3 regions of the Carnobacterium sp. AT7 genome follow, and region 1 is predicted to be linked to each of the others. Evidence: a T-box and tRNA genes for the amino acid it is inferred to sense, from the RefSeq annotation. Region 1 holds a T-box; the other regions hold tRNA genes.
What was found. The T-box of region 1 lies ahead of tyrS (tyrosine--tRNA ligase). A T-box ahead of a tRNA ligase gene usually reads a tRNA of that ligase, here a tRNA-Tyr.

Region 1 (6,658 bases):
CCTAACAGTTTCCCTAAAAAGAATACAATTAAACAAATTACACCTAAATACAAGGCAAAGTATTTAAATACTTTTTTAGTGATTGCACCTTCTTGTCCAATCAAACCTGTAGCTGCAGTTGCTACAGCTATACTTTGAGGAGATATCATCTTACCGGCTGTTGCTCCCGCCATATTAGCTGAAGCTAACCAGTATTCATTTGCACCTAACGATTGAGCAGCATTAACTTGCAGTGCTCCAAAGAGAATATTCGCATTTGTATCACTACCCGTAATAAATGTACCAACGGCTCCAATTAGAGGAGATATCAATGGGAATAAAGGTCCCGTAAAAGTAACAAGTGAGGTTGATAGTACACTGATCATGCCACTATATCCCATTAATTTAGATAGGGCTACAATCGCGCTTACAGTCACAGCGGTATTTTTAAGCTGCTTGATCGTACTCCACAAAATATCTGTAATTTTGCCAAAGGAAACTCCTTGAATCAATCCACCTAAATAAGTAGCTAAGATAATCAATGTCCCTGGAGTAGTCAACCACTTGATCATATAAGGTTTTGCACCTTCTCCAGAATAGATTACAAATGAAGACTGTACTTTTCCCAATGTACCACTGATAGCTGGGAATAAAGATGAAGATAAAATGATAAATAGAAAAACAAAAACATAAGGCAGACAAGCTTTAAAAGCTACCGAGAAGGTAACTGATGACTTTCCTACGTGATCATTATCTTTAATCAAGTAAGGAGAGTCTTCTGGTGTTTTTACAAAACGGGCCGCCAAGACTGTGACCAAAATACAAACTAAAGAACCAATAACAGCCGGCAACTCAGGTCCAATGTAGCGAGCCACAAAAACCTGAGGCAAACCAAATGCAAGCCCTGATAATAAGGTGATCAGAGTAACGCCTTTTAATGATTTTATACTTTCACCTGTTAGCATAACTAAAATAAAGGGAACAATTAGAATAAGCAATAACAACTGCAATGAGACTATATAAGATGTTTGCATAACCTCCAGCCCTCCTGCTTGAGCTAATGAGGTTACAGGCAATCCTATTGCTCCAAATGCAGTTGGGGTAGTATTCGCAATCAAACAAATAACAGCTGCCATAACTGGGCTTACACCTAATGAAGCTAGAATTCCAGCCGGGATTGCAACTGCCGTACCAAATCCAGCAATTGATTCCAAAAAACCACCAAATCCCCAAGCAATCAGTAAAACTAATACTCGCATATCTTTGGAGACTCCTGTCAACAATTGGTTGATAATTTTCATACTTCCAGAATAAGTAGCTAAATTATACGTAAATAAAGCGGCTACAATAATATAAACGATTGGCCAAATGCCATTAATAACGCCTTCTAATGTTGCTGTAAAAGCATCAATAATTGGGAAATCAAAACCAACGATGCTGATTCCAAGTGTAAGAAGCAGTCCAATCAAGCAAGCTTTTGTACCTGGCATCTTTAATACGCCAAGTGAGATAATTAGCCATGCAATAGGCAGTACTGCAAGTAATGTCTGTAATATCATAATTTTTTTCCTTCCATTATCCGTTTTTTATTAAGTGAGTTTCAGAGCTTGATTCTTTTGTATAAGTGCATTTTTTTCATCTTTCATAAATCCTCTGCTCCACTTAATATGTAGCGATGCCGTTTAGTCGGCACCGCTCCCTCAAATTCACATAAATTTATTTTTTCATATCAAACAAACGAGCATTTTTAACGTCTTCGATTGTTTGAGTTCCAGCTAATTGCATAACACGTTTCAAGTCTGTTTCGAAGTATTCTAAGACAGATTTAACACCTTTCCATCCGCCTAAAGCTAACCCGTATAATACTGGACGACCCACAGCCACGATATCTGCACCGCTTGCTAAAGCTTTGAAGATGTGTTCTCCACGACGAATACCACTGTCAAATACGATTGGAACACGGCCAGCTACAACTTTAGAAATACTTTCCAAAGTATCAAATGATCCAGGTGCACCATCTAATTGACGTCCACCATGATTGGATACCCAAATACCAGCTGCTCCTGCACCAATCGCTAATGAAGCATCTTCAGGAGTTTGAATTCCTTTAACAAACACTGGCAAGCCAGAGTAATCTGAAATAAACTTCACATCTCTTGGGGTGATTTTTTGTTTTGACTGAGCATAGATGTTGTTCAAAGACATATTCTTCCCTGATCCGGTTAAGTAACGAGAGACAATTGGCATACCAAATGGGTAAACAAATTTATTCAGCATATCTTTCTCACGATTACCACTTAATGTTGAATCCGCTGTTAAGATGATTGCTGTCGCACCATCAGATTTTGCTTCATCAAGAATATTTTTATTCATTTCATCATCTTTACTCATATAAATTTGGAACCAACGAGGACTGCCTTTCAAGCCATCTTCAATTTCTTCAAACGTAGCTCCTGAATAAGCACTGATAGACATAATCGTGCCGCCAAATTCAGCGATTCCTTTAGCTGTTCCTGCTTCTTTTGTTTCATGAGCTAACCCATGAGCTGCAATAGGAGCCATAATAAAAGGGACTTTAATGTCATGTTCTAAAATAGAAGTCGATGTGTCCGGATTTTCTACATCAGCTAATACACGAGGCAAAATTCCTTTGTGTGACCAAGCTTCATTATTTTGTTTTAATGTAAATTCATCTCCTGAAGCACCTGACATATAATCAAATCCACCATGTGGAACGACTTCACGAGCTCTGTCTTCAAGCCGATAAGTGCTGATTACTTCAATTTCTTGCTCTACTGTTGGTGCTTCGTATTTAATCGTTTGTTCATTTACCATAAATTTCCAACCATCCTTTTTATATAATGAATTTAATAGTTTATTTCTAAATTTAAAATAGCCATTGAGCACTCAGTACAGTCAACGGAGCTACAATTACAACTATAATCCGTCTCACAAAAAGTAATTCAGACATAGCGATTTGGACATCAATCTTGAATAATTTTCAACCTGTTAATCACTTTAAAAATGTCACACCTTTCACCATTATTTTGGAAGCGCTTCACCACTTGTGTTACTTTATCATGTTCTTCCACACTTAGAAAATATTGTTTTTTTATGATATGATAAATAATATTTATGCAAAATTAGTTTAGTATACGTTTCGTTTATGTTATTAAATTCACAAAACCAACAGGAGGACCCTATGAATTTACAAGATTTAGTTTACTTTAATTATTTGGCTGAAAACTTGAACTTTACTGCAACAGCAGAACATTTTTACGTCTCCCAGCCTTCCATTTCGATGGCTTTAAAACGCCTTGAAAAGGAACTCGAAACTGTATTGATAGATAGAAAAAGACTTCACAAACATTTACGTTTGACAGAAACTGGTGAAATATTATTTAAGCATTCAACTCATATTTTACAAACAGTAGAACAAGTTAAAGAAGAAATTCATGATTTGAAAAATCAAATCGTTTATTTTGGCTTCTTACCAACCATTGGCGGCCATTTCATGGCACAACTGATGCCACATTTGACAAAATTTTCAGCCTCTATGAAACTCATTGAAGAAGAAAGTTCTGATGTTATGCTGGATTTGGTATGCAAAGGTCAAGTTCCATTGGCCATTATTGGGAGCGATTGTCCTACTTTTTCAGCAGAAAATTTATTACAAATTCCTTTGCGAACAGAAGAGTTAGCTCTTTGGGTATCCCCTGACAATCCATTAGCCAAAAAAAGCATCATCATGGCAGCGGAACTTCAAGATGAGCTGTTTATCTCCTTAGCGCAAGGTTATACACACCAACGTATTTTTGAAGAATGGACTAAAAACAACCAAATTAAACAGCCACAGACTCTTTATACTAAGGAAATTCAAACGGCATTGTCCATTGCTTCTTCCACTAACATGGTTGCTTTTATGAGCGATATTCTAATAGACGATCGCCCACGACTGGTCAGAGTTCCCATTGAAAATGCACCTCACTTTTACATTAGCCTCATCGTGAATAAGGATCACAGTAAAACCACATATTTTCAAAAAGAATTCAATGAGGCAATGATTGAAATCGCTGAGACCTTTAATACTCGTTGAATTTAAATTTATGTAACAAAAGTTTTCACTTGATTTTGGCACAAGTGAACAAAATTATTTTCATAGCAGTAAGATATAGTGTACCTTCTTAATTCTGTACAAGAAATTTGATATAATTAATTACTGATAAAAAAACGCTATTCATCATGGCCTATATGCCTGTGATGAATAGCGTCTTTTTGATTTATGAACATGAATCAGGATAAATAAGTTTGGATCCTTCGATAACCGCTTTAGCACCATACATACCTATTTCATGTAAAGTAGCTTTTTTCTCTGTCATGATATGGTGAACAGTTAATCCTTTTAATGACAAAGTATTTGAAATAATCAAGCGGTGGCATCTCCAAGGAACACTTTCAGAGCACATGTAACAAACTCGTTTTTTACTTTCAAGGTCTAGTAAATCACTGATTGCCTTTTCATATTCATTCGTTAGACTGTAGGCTGCATAATTCTGAAAAGACGTATTTCTCCATCCGTTCACTAATGATTCGTCTATTTCGTGATTTTTCTTTCTTCTACCACCCAATGAAGGCATATGAATATAACTAATACCGCTTTCAGGCAACCATTTTTCTATGTTTTCTTTATTAAATTGAGGCATATGGTTACTACCAGGGTAAGAACGTACATCAACTAAAGTTTCTACATCATATGATTGAAGCAAAGAAATAAACTCCTCACTACTATGAGTAGAATGACCTATTGTGTAAATATCCATTCAAAATCCTACCTTCCCTTTACTTATCAAAATTATACAGACAACTAACGTGTAAATCAAAAAAACGATACCTAACTCCTATTTTAATGACTAGATATCATCTCTTGTAGCAGTCCATTGTCATCGTTAACATCAAGTGAGTCAATTTTTTCGTCTTTCATTTCAACTCTTCCACTTATAGTACTAGTATTATTCCCTTAAAAACAAGATTGACAAATTGTCTTCACTTCATCTATACTAATAACAATCTCATAACAAACTTACAATGAAAGAGCTTAGTAGCATTTGGTCCCTGTTCAATAGAAAGCCTATGGTTGATGAAAATAGGCACAAACCTTTTTTGCGAAGTACACTCCGGAGTAACTTGACTAACCTCAAGCGTATTACTAACGTTAACAGTAAATGAGTGGCAGGCTTGTTTTGTGTTGAAAACAGACTGCAATTTGGGTGGTAACACGGAAATTTTCGTCCCGATAAAAAGATAACTTCTTTTTATTGGGCTTTTTTTATGCACAAAAATACAGATATAAGGAGCTAGAAAAATGAATATTATTGATGAACTAGAATGGCGCGATGCCATTAATCAACAAACAGATGAAGTAGGTTTAAAAAAATTGATTGACCAAAAAGCTGTAGGTCTATACTGTGGGGTTGACCCAACTGGCGATAGTATGCATATTGGCCACTTGATTCCTTTTATGATTCTGAAAAGATTTCAATTAGCTGGACACCGCCCCGTTATCGTCATTGGTGGCGCGACGGGTTCAATTGGTGACCCTAGTGGTAAATCTGAAGAACGTGTTTTACAAACGAGCGAACAAGTTCAAAATAATGTCGATAAATTAACACATCAAATGGAAAAACTATTTGATGCAGGTAAAAATGAAAACTCTATTCGTATGGTGAACAATTTGGATTGGACAAAAGAAATCTCTTTACTTGATTTCTTACGTAATATTGGGAAAAGTTTTAACGTCAACACTATGTTGTCAAAAGACATCGTTGCCAGTCGTTTAGAAACAGGTATCTCATTTACTGAATTTACTTATCAAATTTTACAATCGATTGATTTCTTACACTTGTACCAACATGAAGATGTTCAATTACAAATTGGTGGCGCAGATCAATGGGGAAATATTACAGCTGGTTTAGAATATATCCGTAAACAAGAAGGTTCTGAAGCTGAAGCTTATGGGCTGACCATTCCGTTAATGTTAAAAGCAGACGGAACTAAATTTGGGAAAACTGCAGGTGGTGCTATTTGGTTAGATCCAGAAAAAACCACTCCTTATGAGTTTTACCAATTTTGGTTAAATCAAGACGACCGTGATGTCGTGAAATACTTGAAGTACTTTACTTTCTTAACTAAAGAAGAAATCGATGCTTTAGCTGAAAAGATAGCAACAGAGCCGCATAAACGCGAAGCACAAAAAACATTAGCTAGCGAAATGACGCTATTTGTTCATGGCGAACAAGCGTTGAAAGATGCTGAAAAAATTACTGCAGCTCTTTTTTCCGGTGATGTAAAAAGTTTAACGGCTGATCAAATCGAAGAAGGATTCAAAAACATGCCTACGTTTGAAGCTCCAAAAGAAGAAAAAAATATCGTAGAATGGTTAGTCGATGTAGTCGGTATTGAACCTTCTAGACGCCAAGCTCGTGAAGATATTAAAAATGGAGCTTTATCCATGAATGGTGAAAAGGTCACAGATGTTGAAGCCATTGTGACACCTGAAAACTCTTTTGATGAACGTTTTATCTTGATTCGCAAAGGGAAGAAAAAATACTTCTTAGTTAAATTAGTTTAAAAGAAATAAGCGCCTGATCCTTTAGCATTTTAATGGATCAGACGTTTTTTT
Region 2 (6,658 bases), on a different contig from region 1:
CGATTTTCATCTAGATTAGCAATCCATAACGGTTGCATAACTGAATTAACCACGTTTCCTCCATGAATACCCACAAACCAGAACAAACTATTCAAACCTACAATTATAACTGTACCAAATACATTATTTCCTAGTAATCCTAGAGGGCCTCCTAAAACTACTTGAGCAATATCATGTAAGTTGGGTAAATTTAACTTCATTAAAATTGCATAGATAATCAACCAAAATGTAACAATAAATGCACCTGGTATAATTGCACTAAAACTTTTTGCAACTGCTGGTGGCACAGTTTCTGGTAATTTAATTTGAATATTGTGGTTTATAAACCACTGATAGATATAACCACTAATTAACCCGACAATAATAGCCACGAATAAACCTTTTGCTGCCATATATGTTGTGGGCATTCCAGCACCAGCGTCAGAAGTAACAAAAGGTGTTACTACAATGAAAGATGACAATGAAATAATACCGGATGGAACCCCATCTACTCCAAATTGATTTGTTAAACTATATGCGATACCAAAGCTTGCTATTAAGCCAATCAGTCCAAAACTACTATCTGTTCCTTTCCATAGAAAATCGGCAACACCTACTTTACCAAGCCATTCTTCCCAACCCGGAATTGGAAAACTTGCTACGACCATAAATAAAGAACCAATAATAATCAACGGCATTGCCAATGTGATACCATCACGTATCGCAACAAGGAACTTATTATTTCCTATTTTTGAAGCAACTGGCATTAATTTTCGTTCTAAAAAATCATTAATATTACTCAATAAAATCTCCTCCTCTACTACTTATCTGTGTACCGATCTTGCCATCATTGAAGCAGTATGACGCATACCTCGTAAAGCTTTACTTAAAGCAAAAATATTTTCTACTGGAGCAATTCCACCATAGCCTGCATCTCCAATGTGTTGGATATCAACACCACAAATTTTATTACGAATAGCAATTTGCTTAATTGTATCTTCATCTGAACTTTCTTGGCTTGTTCCAATAGCTGACAACACTAATGCACCTTCTTTGTGAACAGCTTTAACGATTTCTTTCAATTCGTGTTCATCAAATCCAGGTACGGTACCCACTGCAGGAACTAAAATAATATCTGCCCCAGCTTCAATAAATGATTTTACCGTTTCTAAATCAACTATGCTCTCTGAAACACCAGCGCCATGCATTTTACCAGCAATAATTAACCCTGAAAACACTTCTTTTGTAGTACGGATTGTTTTCTCAATTTGAGTATTTGTAACACCCGTTCCTGGATTTCCTGTTAAACAAACAAAATCTAATCCCAATGATTCAATCTCATTGATTGTTTTTAAATTTGCTTGTCTACCTTCAGCAATCGTTAAACGATCTTCTGCCATAGATGCTTCTTCATCAACCGGTTCCAAGTTAACACCGATTGGACGACCGACCAAATTATGAAGCTGATCCACAAATGATCCATCCTGATTACTTAAACCTGAAATTTTAGGATTCAACACATCTATCCCATTTAACAAGATTAAATCTGCCCCAAATGCTCTAGCAATTTCTGCATTTGTAATGTCCTCAATAAACGGTTCTCTCTCCACGACATTTTCAGACATCACAATTCTTCCTTCACTTGCTTTAATACTTTGTTTCAGCTCATCAGCGGTCATATTCATAATTTCTGAAGCGTTAGCACTTATAAATCTTTTTGTCATAATACAACTCCCTATCATTTTTTTATTTATCTTTCTTTTACTCACTTATTTGTTACCGTTATCATTCTAATTCAATCTAATAACGTTAAATACTTAGCGTTAGCCAAGTTACTAGGCATATCCCTTTCCATAATTTTTTATTGGTTATAAATTATAAATAACAAACCAGGAAAACTCTGTTCAAAACCATATTTGTTAATATTTTGTTATCAACAACCTTATGTTAATCGATAAATAGCCCCCTGTCAACCTAAATCGTTCCAATAGTTGTTTATAAAAAATAATTAATGTTGTATACTAATTTTGTGATATTAAGGAGGATTCTATGAAGATTACTAAAAGACAGAAGGAATTACAAACCAAAATATTAGATATCATTTATACAAAGGGGCCTTTATCAAGGATTGATATTTCTCAAGCAACTGGGATCACACCAGCAACAGTAAGTGATATTGTTGGAAACTTAATTGTGGAACAGTTGATTCACGAGACTGGTGAAATCGTTTCTGATACAAATAAATCCGGTAGAAAAAAAATTTCTTTAGACATTTCACCTAATCATAGTTTTTACATTGGGGTAGAACTATCAGAAAAATTCTTTGCCTATTGTCTTATTGACAATAAACAAAATTTATTTGAAAAAAAGATTCTAACAAATGATCCTTCCACTCCCGAAAGAAATCTTACTGCATCTTTATTCGTTACTGAATTGCACTCGTTTCTTTTACACTGCTCTAATTACCATCCTCAATCTATTGGGATTGCATTACCTGGACATTTCGATGAGGAAAACCAATCAATTTTAACAAATAATTCATTTTGGACTAATTTCAACTTTAAACAATTACTCTCTACAATAAACTTACCAGTGTATTTCAAAAATAATGTTCACTGTATGACTTTATCAGAACGGTTATTTGGTCACGATAGCACCGATAATAATTTTACTTTTGTGCACGTAGGTCGAGGAATGTTTTGTTCATCAATCTATCAAAGTAATCTCTATGGGGATAATAATAATTTAGTCGGAGAAATTGGTCATATAGTTGTTCATCCTGATGGTGAGCTTTGTGAATGTGGCAAAAGAGGATGCTTGCAAACTTATGCTAGCGAATCTTGGATCATTAAAAAATCTCAAATTCTTTTTGATAAATCTGATAGTACTTATCTGAGGCAGTTAGCGACAGATCGAGCTCATCTCACAATTGAAGTGATCCTACAAGCCTATAAGTTGGGTGATGAGGGCGTCATAAATATCTTGCACAATGCTATTAAGTACCTTTCGATTACCCTAAATAATCTTTCAATGATGATTGACGCAGATAAAATGATTATTCATGGTGAACTCTTTTCAGAAAAACAACTTTTAGATTTAATAAAAGATTATTTAGAAAAAAACATTGCTCTATTAGCAACAAAGAAAAAAACACTTATAGAAATTAAAAATTATTCAGCTATAAATGGAGCTTTATCAGCTGCTGGTCTTTGTGTGGCAAAGCAACTCCTTAGTTAGTCCATTATTTTTTGGATTTAAACTAGTTTCTTTAAATAAATTTTACAGATTATTCAACAATGGGTATGACTGCTCCAAAAGAAACTTCATAGATAATACATGAAGTTTCTTTTTAGACCCCTATAGAACTACAGTCTTCCAGAAATTTTGGCTCTATATTTTTAGTTTAGATAAATGAATTTAGTTCATACTTAATATTCTGGAGGGATTGGGTTGTTTGTAGTCCTGTAGAATGTTTAAGGCTTGAAAGATCTTACGAGCCAATCCGACTATTCAGGCTGTATAATTTTTGGTGTGGATGAAGAAATTCATTCACACCTATTTTTGTGCAAAAAAATAGAAACATATGAAATTTCCAGTTAGAATAAAGTCACCACAACTCACTAGAAAGGAAAATTCATATGCCTCGTAATAATTGTATCCGAATTGCACTCGATTTAAAAGATAAAAACATTCTTTTTGATGAAAAATTTTGTAAGGAGAAGAGAATCAAAGGATTCAGATCAAAAGTTTACTATGCCACTTTAACGTATCAGCCTTCTCACTGCGAGTGTTGCGGGATGAAAAATCACTCCTACTCTATTGTTAAGAATGGGTATTTAACCTCTAGGGTTAAATGGGTCAGCTCTACTCACTATCCAACTTATATTCAGTTAAAGAAACAACGATTTCTTTGTAGAGAATGCGGTGTGACCTTTGTTGCTCAGTCTCCTGAGATCGAACAAGGCTGTTTTATCGCTAAGCGGGTCAAACAGTCTATTGCAGTTGAATTAGCCGACACTACTTCTGTAAAAGACCTGTCTAAACGGCATTTTGTTTCTCCTACCACTACAGACAGAGTCTTGAAACAACTCAATCAGTCTGTTAAAAACAATTTCAAATCCTTGCCGCAACACCTTTCTTTTGATGAATTTAAATCCGTTAAAAACGTCGAAGGCAAAATGAGCTTTATTTATTCCGATGCAGATACACATGAACCGATTGATATCTTGCCAACTCGGCTCTTAACCGCTTTACACAAGCACTTTCTGCGCTATCCCTATAAAACGAGGATGACTGTAAAAACGATTGTCGTAGACATGAACGCGGCCTACTTTACATTAGTTAAAGACCTCTTTCCTAATGCTAAAGTAATCATTGACCGTTTCCATATCATTCAGTTGCTCTCACGTTCGTTGAATCAAACCAGAGTTCAACTAATGAAACGATTCAATACCTCTAATTCAGAAGATTTAAAGAACTACAGAAAATTTAAAAGGTACTGGCAACTTCTATTAAAAGACTCAGATGACTTGAATTTTAAGGATTACCGCTATCAACGACTCTTTAAAAAGCCTTTACCGAATACAGAAATCATTGACTACCTACTCACGCTCGACGAGACCCTTAAAGCGACATATGATCTGTATCAAAATCTTCTTTATTATTCTAAAAAAAATGACTATAAAGGATTTAAAGACCTTATACTGAAGACTTCTCCAAAGGAGTTGTCTCCTTTTATGCAGACTGCCCTTAAAACCCTGCGTAAACACTTGCCTAGGATCAAACATACTTTTATGTATCCCTATTCCAACGGTGCTTTAGAGGGGTCAAACAATAAAATAAAAGTCATTAAACGGGTTGCTTATGGTTATCGGAATTTCCAGAATTTTAGATGCCGTATTTTGATTAGTTTTAAAGCGAAAAAAAACAGCATGAGTCAGTTACCTCACGCTGCCTAAATTAGATTTTATTTTAACTAAATTTTGCTCATCCACACCATTTGACGAAGAGCCACTATTCATAAGAATCTTTGAAGCATCCACACCATTTGACGACGATTCCAAAGAGACTGATTAAAGAAATGAACAAAAAAATACACCTAGCATCTTATAGATGTGAGGTGTATTTAGTATACCGGCGGCCGGAATCGAACCGGCACGCCCTCGCGGGCACAGGATTTTGAGTCCAGCGCGTCTACCAGTTCCGCCACGCCGGCATATGGACTACTTTTTTTCATCTTTTCGAACATAAGGCGGTAACCGGATTTGAACCGGTGATGAAGGTTTTGCAGACCTCTGCCTTACCACTTGGCTATACCGCCATCTTTTTAGTTGAATGGTTCATTCAATTAAACTGGGCTAGCTGGATTCGAACCAACGCATGAGGGAGTCAAAGTCCCTTGCCTTACCGCTTGGCTATAGCCCATGAAAAAAAAAGGCGACTGATGGGGATCGAACCCACGCATGCCGGAACCACAATCCGGTGTGTTAACCACTTCACCACAATCGCCATGGTAATTATTTTTTTGCCCATCTTACATTAAAAATGGCAGGGGTAGTAGGAATTGAACCCACACTGATGGTGTTGGAGACCATAGTTCTACCTTTAAACTATACCCCTATCTTATAAAGGTTATTTCTTTTAAAAAATGGTGGAGGGGGGCAGATTCGAACTGCCGAACCCGAAGGAGCGGATTTACAGTCCGCCGCGTTTAGCCACTTCGCTACCCCTCCAATAATGGTGGCCTGGGACAGAATCGAACTGCCGACACCTTGAGCTTCAATCAAGTGCTCTACCAACTGAGCTACCAGGCCATTATATAAATGGTTTATTTAATTTTTCAAACCAACGGTCTCGACGGGAATCGAACCCGCGATCTTCTGCGTGACAGGCAGACATGTTAACCCCTACACCACGAGACCTTTTTATAACTTAAACCAATGGAGGTTGACGGGATCGAACCGCCGACCCTCTGCTTGTAAGGCAGATGCTCTCCCAGCTGAGCTAAACCTCCGAAGAATCTTACTACTGCTTTTTTTAACCAGTAACGTCGTTACTGATGACCCGTACGGGAATCGAACCCGTGATACCGCCGTGAAAGGGCGGTGTCTTAACCGCTTGACCAACGGGCCGTTTTTTCAAACGGAGAGTAAGGGATTCGAACCCTTGAGACAGTGTTCACCGCCTACATGATTTCCAATCATGCTCCTTCGGCCACTCGGACAACTCTCCAGGTGGGGTTCACTTAAACTAATCTCGTTTATATTTACATAGTTTGACTATGGAACTCCGCAAGTAGGACTCGAACCTACGACATCATGATTAACAGTCATGCGCTACTACCAACTGAGCTATTGCGGAATAATTGAATGTGCGTGGCAACGTCCTACTCTCACAAAGGGAAACCCTTCACTACCATCGGCGCTAAGAAGCTTAACTTCTGTGTTCGGCATGGGAACAGGTGTGACCTTCTTGCCATCATCACCACACAATTTCAATCAAGAGAACGTTGTTCTCTCAAAACTGGATAAGTTAAAAATCATTTTTCGTTCTGAAACCCTCTTACACCGTTTAAAAAATTTGGTTAAGTCCTCGACCGATTAGTATTGGTCCGCTCCATCTATCGCTAGACTTCCACTTCCAACCTATCTACCTGATCATCTCTCAGGGGTCTTACTCA
Region 3 (6,658 bases), on a different contig from region 1:
CAATCATTGGATTGATTTTTTCATTCCGGAAAAGATTAATAAATTTTGCAAATAAAACTCCGCCAACTGTATCCATAATAAAAGCAATTAGCCCAAACCCAATGATTAATAAACTATCTACCGTTAAGAATAGTTCAGCAGTCATTTTTATAGAAATAGTCAAGCCTAGTAAAATGCTGATAATGTTTACTAGCTCATTTTGAGCAGTATAACTTAATCGATCTAAGACACCACATTCCCTTAACAGATTACCAAACATTAAAAACCCGACTAATGGCAAGGAGACAGGCGCAATAAATCCTGCTACAATAATCACAATAATTGGAAAAAGAATGCGGTTTTTTTTTGAAATAGTTGTTGATGTATATTCCATACGAATCATTCGTTCTTTTTTTGTCGTTACAGCTTTAATAGCTATCGGCTGGACGATTGGGACTAAAGCCATATAGGAGTAAGCAGCAACCGTTATAGGACCTAATAGCTGAGGCGCTAGTTGCAAGGCTACAAAAATAGATGTTGGGCCATCGGCAGCACCAATAATGCCAATCGAGGCTGCTTCTAAAATATCAAATCCAAAAATAACTGCAACTAAAATAGTGAAGAAAATACCGAATTGAGCGGAAGCTCCATATAATAAAAGAACGGGATTTTGTAGCAAAGGACCAAAATCAATCATTGCGCCGATTCCAATAAAAATTAGCAACGGAAATAATTCGGTCGCAATACCAAAGTCAAACAACACATTTAGAATGCCTTCTTGTTCTTGATTATTAATAACTTGATTGACTAAGCCAGATTGAGGAAAATTCACCAATAGTGTTCCAAGACCCATTGGCACTAGCAATGTTGGTTCATATTTTTTCTTGATACCTAGGTAGATTAAACATCCACCTATCCCCATCATAATGACCTGTCCAAGTGAAATGGATAGCAACCCTGAAAAAAAAGTGTCCAAAAAATCTCCTCCCTTACCAAGAATCTAAAATTGTAATATAAGAACCATTAAGTTGGATCTATGACAATTAAAGACTCTCCTGCTTCTACCGCTTGACTAGGTTGCACATTCACCTTAGATACAACGCCACTAACAGGAGCTACAATTTCGTTTTCCATTTTCATTGCTTCCAGCAAGCACACGGTTTCTCCAGCATGTACATCTTGATTTTCTTCTACCTTAACAGCTAGTATTCTTCCAGGCATAGGAGCTGTGATCATTACTTCTTCTTGAGAAAATGTTTTTAATTGCTTCGTGCTCGTCTTTTCTTTATCGGTGATTGAAGTAAGAGATGGTGTTTTTTTGTTCACTTCATCTAGTAGTTCTTTTACGGTAACTTGATAAATTTTCCCATTTACTGTAATCTCATAATTTTTCATTTAGCGCACTCCCTTACCGAATTCGCTCAATTTTTGTTACGCAATAGGTTTTGTCTTGTTGCTCATCATTAGCTAAAATCAACGCCATTAAGACTGCAACCATTCGTGTCTCTTCATCTTCATCTACTGCTAAATCATTTTGTTTTTCAGGAGAAAAGGATTCTATTTCTTGGTATTTTTTCGGTCTAAATTTCATCATTTGGTGAATGAGTTGCCAGCCAATAAGCACTAAAAAAAAAACTAGGAGTCCAATAACGGTGATTACTACTATATCTAAATAAGAAAATTTTTCCATTTATTCACCTCATTTTATATAGGCTGATATTCTGATCGTTTCTTCCATTTCTACCGCAGCTTTTTTTTGCTCTACTTTTGGAAACTCGTATTTTTTTTGTAAAAACGCTTTGCCAACTTGCGGAAAAAGGGCATAGGTTAAAACATCTTCATCTGTTTTTGCTAAAGTTCCTATTTCTTCTTTCAATCGTTCAAATTCTGGTTGAATATGGTCAGCCGGTCGATCTGTAATTACTGTATCTTCATCAATAATCTGTTTTCTAAAATCTTCACTGATAGGCATTGGCGGACGGCCATATGAACCATGTAAATATTCTTTGATTTCATTTGGAACCATCTTGTACCTTTCTCCGGCTAATACATTAAAGACCGCTTGGGTTCCCACCATTTGACTCATAGGGGTTACCAATGGTGGGAACCCCATGTCTTTTCGAACTTGTGGAACCTCTTTCAAAACAGCTTCATACTTTTCAGTTGCATTCGCTTGTTTTAATTGCGAGTATAAATTTGACAACATCCCTCCAGGAACTTGATACAATAGTGCTTTTGGATCAACACCCATCATTTTAGGGTCCAACAGCCGATTAGCCAAATACTTGTCTCGAATAGGTTTAAAGTATTCAGCAATTTCTTCTAGTAACTGAAGATTTAGCTTTGTCGCAACCAACCCTTCATTTAAAGCAATAGCCATTGATTCAGTAGGCGGCTGACTCGTTCCCTCCGAAAATGGTGAAATAGCTGTGTCAATCATATCTACACCTGCTTCTACAGCCATTAAATAAGTCATTTGTGAAACACCACTCGTTGCATGTGTGTGTAAGCTCAGCGGAATAGTTAACACTTCTTTCAGTGAGCCCACAAGTTTTTTTGCGATGTAAGGTGTAAGAATTCCTGCCATATCTTTAATGCAAATAGAATCAGCTCCCATATTTTCCAACTCTTTGGCTAGCTGGGTATAATAGTCAATAGTGTGCACTTCACTTATGGTATAACATATGGTCAACTGGGCATGCTTGCCGTATTTTTTAACTGCTCTTAAAGACGCTTCCAAATTTCTAATGTCATTTAGGGCATCAAAAATTCTAAAAACATCTATTCCATTTTCACTAGCTTTTTGAACAAATTTTTCGACAATGTCATCTGCATAATGCCGATACCCAAGCAAATTTTGTCCTCTTAATAGCATTTGTAATTTTGTGTGCGGTGCCCGCTCTTTTATCGCCCTTAACCTTTCCCATGGATCTTCATTTAGAAACCGAATAGCTGCGTCAAATGTAGCTCCTCCCCAACATTCAAGCGAATAGTATCCAACTTGATCCATCTTTTCAATGATAGGCAACATTTCTTGTGTTGTCATTCTTGTCGCCATCAAACTCTGATGAGCATCTCTAAGAACCGTTTCAGTAATTTCAACCGTACGTTCTGTCATATTTCCATACTCCTCTCTACTGACGGAAAGAGAACAACCAAAATCTATTTTTATTAAAAGACATTAGTTTAGTCAAGAAGTGATTGCATCGCTTCAAGAGCTTCATCTGGTAAAAGATTCATTTTGTTCGTTTTATTCTGCTCTTGAATATAAGCTACACGCATTTGCAACCTTTCTTGAACCAATTTACGGTACTCTGGATTGTTAAAGTCGGGCTCATAATCCTCTACTACAAGGTAACTTAGCTCATTGCTTGTTCCAAATGATCTGAACTCGGCTCTCCCCTCAACAATTGATTCAATACTACTTAAAGTAACAGCAGCTGTCACTTTCTTGTCTAAAAAATAACCCGTATTTAAAATGTAGCAGTCGATACTTTGATTCGTAAATAATGCCTTAAAATGATTGTAATCTTCTTTAAGTGGATAAATACGAAATGGATTTGCATACGGCTCGATTACTAATTTATTGATATCGATTCCTTTTTTTAAACGTTCAGCTGTTGAACGTTTAGTAGCCAAAGTTGCCCCAAACGTTGCAGCAAGAACTGGATCCGTCACTTTAATGACAGGAGGGAGACTTTCATCCTTCATAATCCAATAAATTGCGTCGATGGGTTCATTGAATTTATCTACTCGATTTGAAGTAGAATAACGTGATTTTATCGTTCTACCATTTCCATTCCTCAAATCTTCTGTCAAGAGAACCTTATCCCCGTTTTCATCTAGCGTGACTGCGACATTTTGTACCGTTACAAAATAATCGATTTCTGGATGATTTGAAGGATAGTCTTGCGTCTTATCAAAATAAGCTGGTTCTAAAGCAATAGAAGAACCATCCTCTAAAGAAACAATAAATGCATCATCATGCAAAACTTCAACTGCATATTTATTTTCGTGTTTTGCATGTGTCAGTGTTGATTTACCTGAACCAGATAGCCCAAAAAAAGCCGATACATAATTTTTTCCATTGGTTAATGTAAATTTCTTTTGCCCACCATGACAAGCGACATAACCCAACCTATGTGCTGTACCCCAAGCCAATGTTAACGTTGCTTTCTTTAACTCACCAAAATAATTCATTCCTAAAATGATGGCTGCATTATGCTTTGAATCAAAATAAGCTAGCCCCATGGGGTAATCGGGATGATGCCATTCAGGATTTTGATAGATTAAAATATCACCCTCATTTATTGCTCTAGATTGCACATATAATTCATCGTATACTTCATTGCAAATTTGGAAATTCAACAACCAGGAATACAAATTATTTTCTTGACCAACAGGTACGCTCAAATGTGCTTTCACCATGAAATCAGGATCTAATCCAACATAAGCAGTAGCTTTATAACGCATTTTATTTTCACCTTGATAAATAGCTTCACGGATAATTGGGGCCAGTTTAGCATCTTCCTCAGGATTTTCTCCCAAAATACGTTTTGCTGCAGCTGTTCTCCCGACCACCGCTCCTCCATTCTCAACTAATACATTTGCTCCATAAGGCAAACCTAATTTTTCCGGATGCTTAACTATTAGGTCTGTTACAATGGTGTGCATGGAATCTTTAGCCAGTAAATAAGCTTCTTCAGTCGTTTTTATTTCTGTAGTATTGTTACCGTACATGGACGTTTCCACGACTGAGCGAAATGATGAAAAAATAGGATTGTCTTTTCTAATTTCTGATTTTGAAAAAGTTGACTTTGTTGCCATTTAAATCCCTCCAATTTTTTTAAAATAGAATGTATTTAAATTCATAAATCAAGTTTAAAGGCTAAAAACAAAGCGGATACATTTTCTTTATATATAGATAAAAATTTCTGTTAATTCACCTCTACATCATAACAGATTAAACAAAAAAAAGCCCTTAAGAACAAGAACATTCTTAAGAGCTTTTTATTATACCGGCGGCCGGAATCGAACCGGCACGCCCTCGCGGGCACAGGATTTTGAGTCCAGCGCGTCTACCAGTTCCGCCACGCCGGCATATGGACTACTTTTTTTCATCTTTTCGAACATAAGGCGGTAACCGGATTTGAACCGGTGATGAAGGTTTTGCAGACCTCTGCCTTACCACTTGGCTATACCGCCATCTTTTTAGTTGAATGGTTCATTCAATTAAACTGGGCTAGCTGGATTCGAACCAACGCATGAGGGAGTCAAAGTCCCTTGCCTTACCGCTTGGCTATAGCCCATGAAAAAAAAAGGCGACTGATGGGGATCGAACCCACGCATGCCGGAACCACAATCCGGTGTGTTAACCACTTCACCACAATCGCCATGGTAATTATTTTTTTTGCCCATCTTACATTAAAAATGGCAGGGGTAGTAGGAATTGAACCCACACTGATGGTGTTGGAGACCATAGTTCTACCTTTAAACTATACCCCTATCTTATAAAGGTTATTTCTTTTAAAAAATGGTGGAGGGGGGCAGATTCGAACTGCCGAACCCGAAGGAGCGGATTTACAGTCCGCCGCGTTTAGCCACTTCGCTACCCCTCCAATAATGGTGGCCTGGGACAGAATCGAACTGCCGACACCTTGAGCTTCAATCAAGTGCTCTACCAACTGAGCTACCAGGCCATTATATAAATGGTTTATTTAATTTTTCAAACCAACGGTCTCGACGGGAATCGAACCCGCGATCTTCTGCGTGACAGGCAGACATGTTAACCCCTACACCACGAGACCTTTTTATAACTTAAACCAATGGAGGTTGACGGGATCGAACCGCCGACCCTCTGCTTGTAAGGCAGATGCTCTCCCAGCTGAGCTAAACCTCCGAAGAATCTTATCAATGCTTTTTTTAACCAGTAACGTCGTTACTGATGACCCGTACGGGAATCGAACCCGTGATACCGCCGTGAAAGGGCGGTGTCTTAACCGCTTGACCAACGGGCCGTTTTTTCAAACGGAGAGTAAGGGATTCGAACCCTTGAGACAGTGTTCACCGCCTACATGATTTCCAATCATGCTCCTTCGGCCACTCGGACAACTCTCCAGGTGGGGTTCACTTAAACTAATCTCGTTTATATTTACATAGTTTGACTATGGAACTCCGCAAGTAGGACTCGAACCTACGACATCATGATTAACAGTCATGCGCTACTACCAACTGAGCTATTGCGGAATAATTGAATGTGCGTGGCAACGTCCTACTCTCACAAAGGGAAACCCTTCACTACCATCGGCGCTAAGAAGCTTAACTTCTGTGTTCGGCATGGGAACAGGTGTGACCTTCTTGCCATCATCACCACACAATTTCAATCAAGAGAACGTTGTTCTCTCAAAACTGGATAAGTTAAAAATCGTTTTTCGTTCTGAAACCCTCTTACACCGTTTAAAAAATTTGGTTAAGTCCTCGACCGATTAGTATTGGTCCGCTCCATCTATCGCTAGACTTCCACTTCCAACCTATCTACCTGATCATCTCTCAGGGGTCTTACTCACTTACGTGATGGGAAATCTCATCTTGAGGGGGGCTTCACGCTTAGATGCTTTCAGCATTTATCCCGTCCACACATAGCTACCCAGCAATGCCCTTGGCAGAACAACTGGTACAC

Region 2: it has a tRNA-Tyr gene. The T-box ahead of tyrS (tyrosine--tRNA ligase) is inferred to sense a tRNA for this amino acid. The anticodon was not compared.
Region 3: it has a tRNA-Tyr gene. The T-box ahead of tyrS (tyrosine--tRNA ligase) is inferred to sense a tRNA for this amino acid. The anticodon was not compared.

Annotation. Positions count from the first base shown of each region.
Region 1 covers NZ_ABHH01000022.1:15,884-22,541, reverse strand. Annotated here, with positions in the region: gene CAT7_RS08760 (L-lactate permease) at 1-1,538, opposite strand, end outside; gene CAT7_RS08755 (lactate oxidase) at 1,696-2,814, opposite strand; gene CAT7_RS08750 (LysR family transcriptional regulator) at 3,182-4,075, shown strand; gene CAT7_RS08745 (DUF488 domain-containing protein) at 4,260-4,799, opposite strand; T-box leader at 5,056-5,275, shown strand; gene tyrS (tyrosine--tRNA ligase) at 5,342-6,607, shown strand.
Region 2 covers NZ_ABHH01000050.1:1,147-7,804, forward strand. Annotated here, with positions in the region: gene CAT7_RS11535 (PTS sugar transporter subunit IIC) at 1-746, opposite strand, end outside; gene CAT7_RS11540 (DUF7916 family protein) at 804-1,703, opposite strand; gene CAT7_RS11545 (ROK family transcriptional regulator) at 2,029-3,216, shown strand; gene CAT7_RS11550 (ISL3 family transposase) at 3,618-4,937, shown strand; tRNA gene CAT7_RS11555 (tRNA-Leu) at 5,111-5,194, opposite strand; tRNA gene CAT7_RS11560 (tRNA-Cys) at 5,229-5,299, opposite strand; tRNA gene CAT7_RS11565 (tRNA-Gln) at 5,332-5,403, opposite strand; tRNA gene CAT7_RS11570 (tRNA-His) at 5,415-5,487, opposite strand; tRNA gene CAT7_RS11575 (tRNA-Trp) at 5,525-5,598, opposite strand; tRNA gene CAT7_RS11580 (tRNA-Tyr) at 5,628-5,711, opposite strand; tRNA gene CAT7_RS11585 (tRNA-Phe) at 5,717-5,792, opposite strand; tRNA gene CAT7_RS11590 (tRNA-Asp) at 5,828-5,900, opposite strand; tRNA gene CAT7_RS11595 (tRNA-Val) at 5,920-5,992, opposite strand; tRNA gene CAT7_RS11600 (tRNA-Glu) at 6,039-6,110, opposite strand; tRNA gene CAT7_RS11605 (tRNA-Ser) at 6,122-6,210, opposite strand; tRNA gene CAT7_RS11610 (tRNA-Asn) at 6,266-6,339, opposite strand; rRNA gene rrf (5S ribosomal RNA) at 6,352-6,467, opposite strand; partial or broken rRNA gene CAT7_RS11620 (23S ribosomal RNA) at 6,559-6,658, opposite strand, start outside.
Region 3 covers NZ_ABHH01000018.1:40,900-47,557, forward strand. Annotated here, with positions in the region: gene CAT7_RS07975 (sodium ion-translocating decarboxylase subunit beta) at 1-955, opposite strand, end outside; gene CAT7_RS12610 (biotin/lipoyl-containing protein) at 1,003-1,374, opposite strand; gene CAT7_RS07985 (OadG family protein) at 1,388-1,669, opposite strand; gene CAT7_RS07990 (oxaloacetate decarboxylase subunit alpha) at 1,679-3,097, opposite strand; gene CAT7_RS07995 (phosphoenolpyruvate carboxykinase (ATP)) at 3,166-4,806, opposite strand; tRNA gene CAT7_RS08000 (tRNA-Leu) at 4,996-5,079, opposite strand; tRNA gene CAT7_RS08005 (tRNA-Cys) at 5,114-5,184, opposite strand; tRNA gene CAT7_RS08010 (tRNA-Gln) at 5,217-5,288, opposite strand; tRNA gene CAT7_RS08015 (tRNA-His) at 5,300-5,372, opposite strand; tRNA gene CAT7_RS08020 (tRNA-Trp) at 5,411-5,484, opposite strand; tRNA gene CAT7_RS08025 (tRNA-Tyr) at 5,514-5,597, opposite strand; tRNA gene CAT7_RS08030 (tRNA-Phe) at 5,603-5,678, opposite strand; tRNA gene CAT7_RS08035 (tRNA-Asp) at 5,714-5,786, opposite strand; tRNA gene CAT7_RS08040 (tRNA-Val) at 5,806-5,878, opposite strand; tRNA gene CAT7_RS08045 (tRNA-Glu) at 5,925-5,996, opposite strand; tRNA gene CAT7_RS08050 (tRNA-Ser) at 6,008-6,096, opposite strand; tRNA gene CAT7_RS08055 (tRNA-Asn) at 6,152-6,225, opposite strand; rRNA gene rrf (5S ribosomal RNA) at 6,238-6,353, opposite strand; partial or broken rRNA gene CAT7_RS08065 (23S ribosomal RNA) at 6,445-6,658, opposite strand, start outside.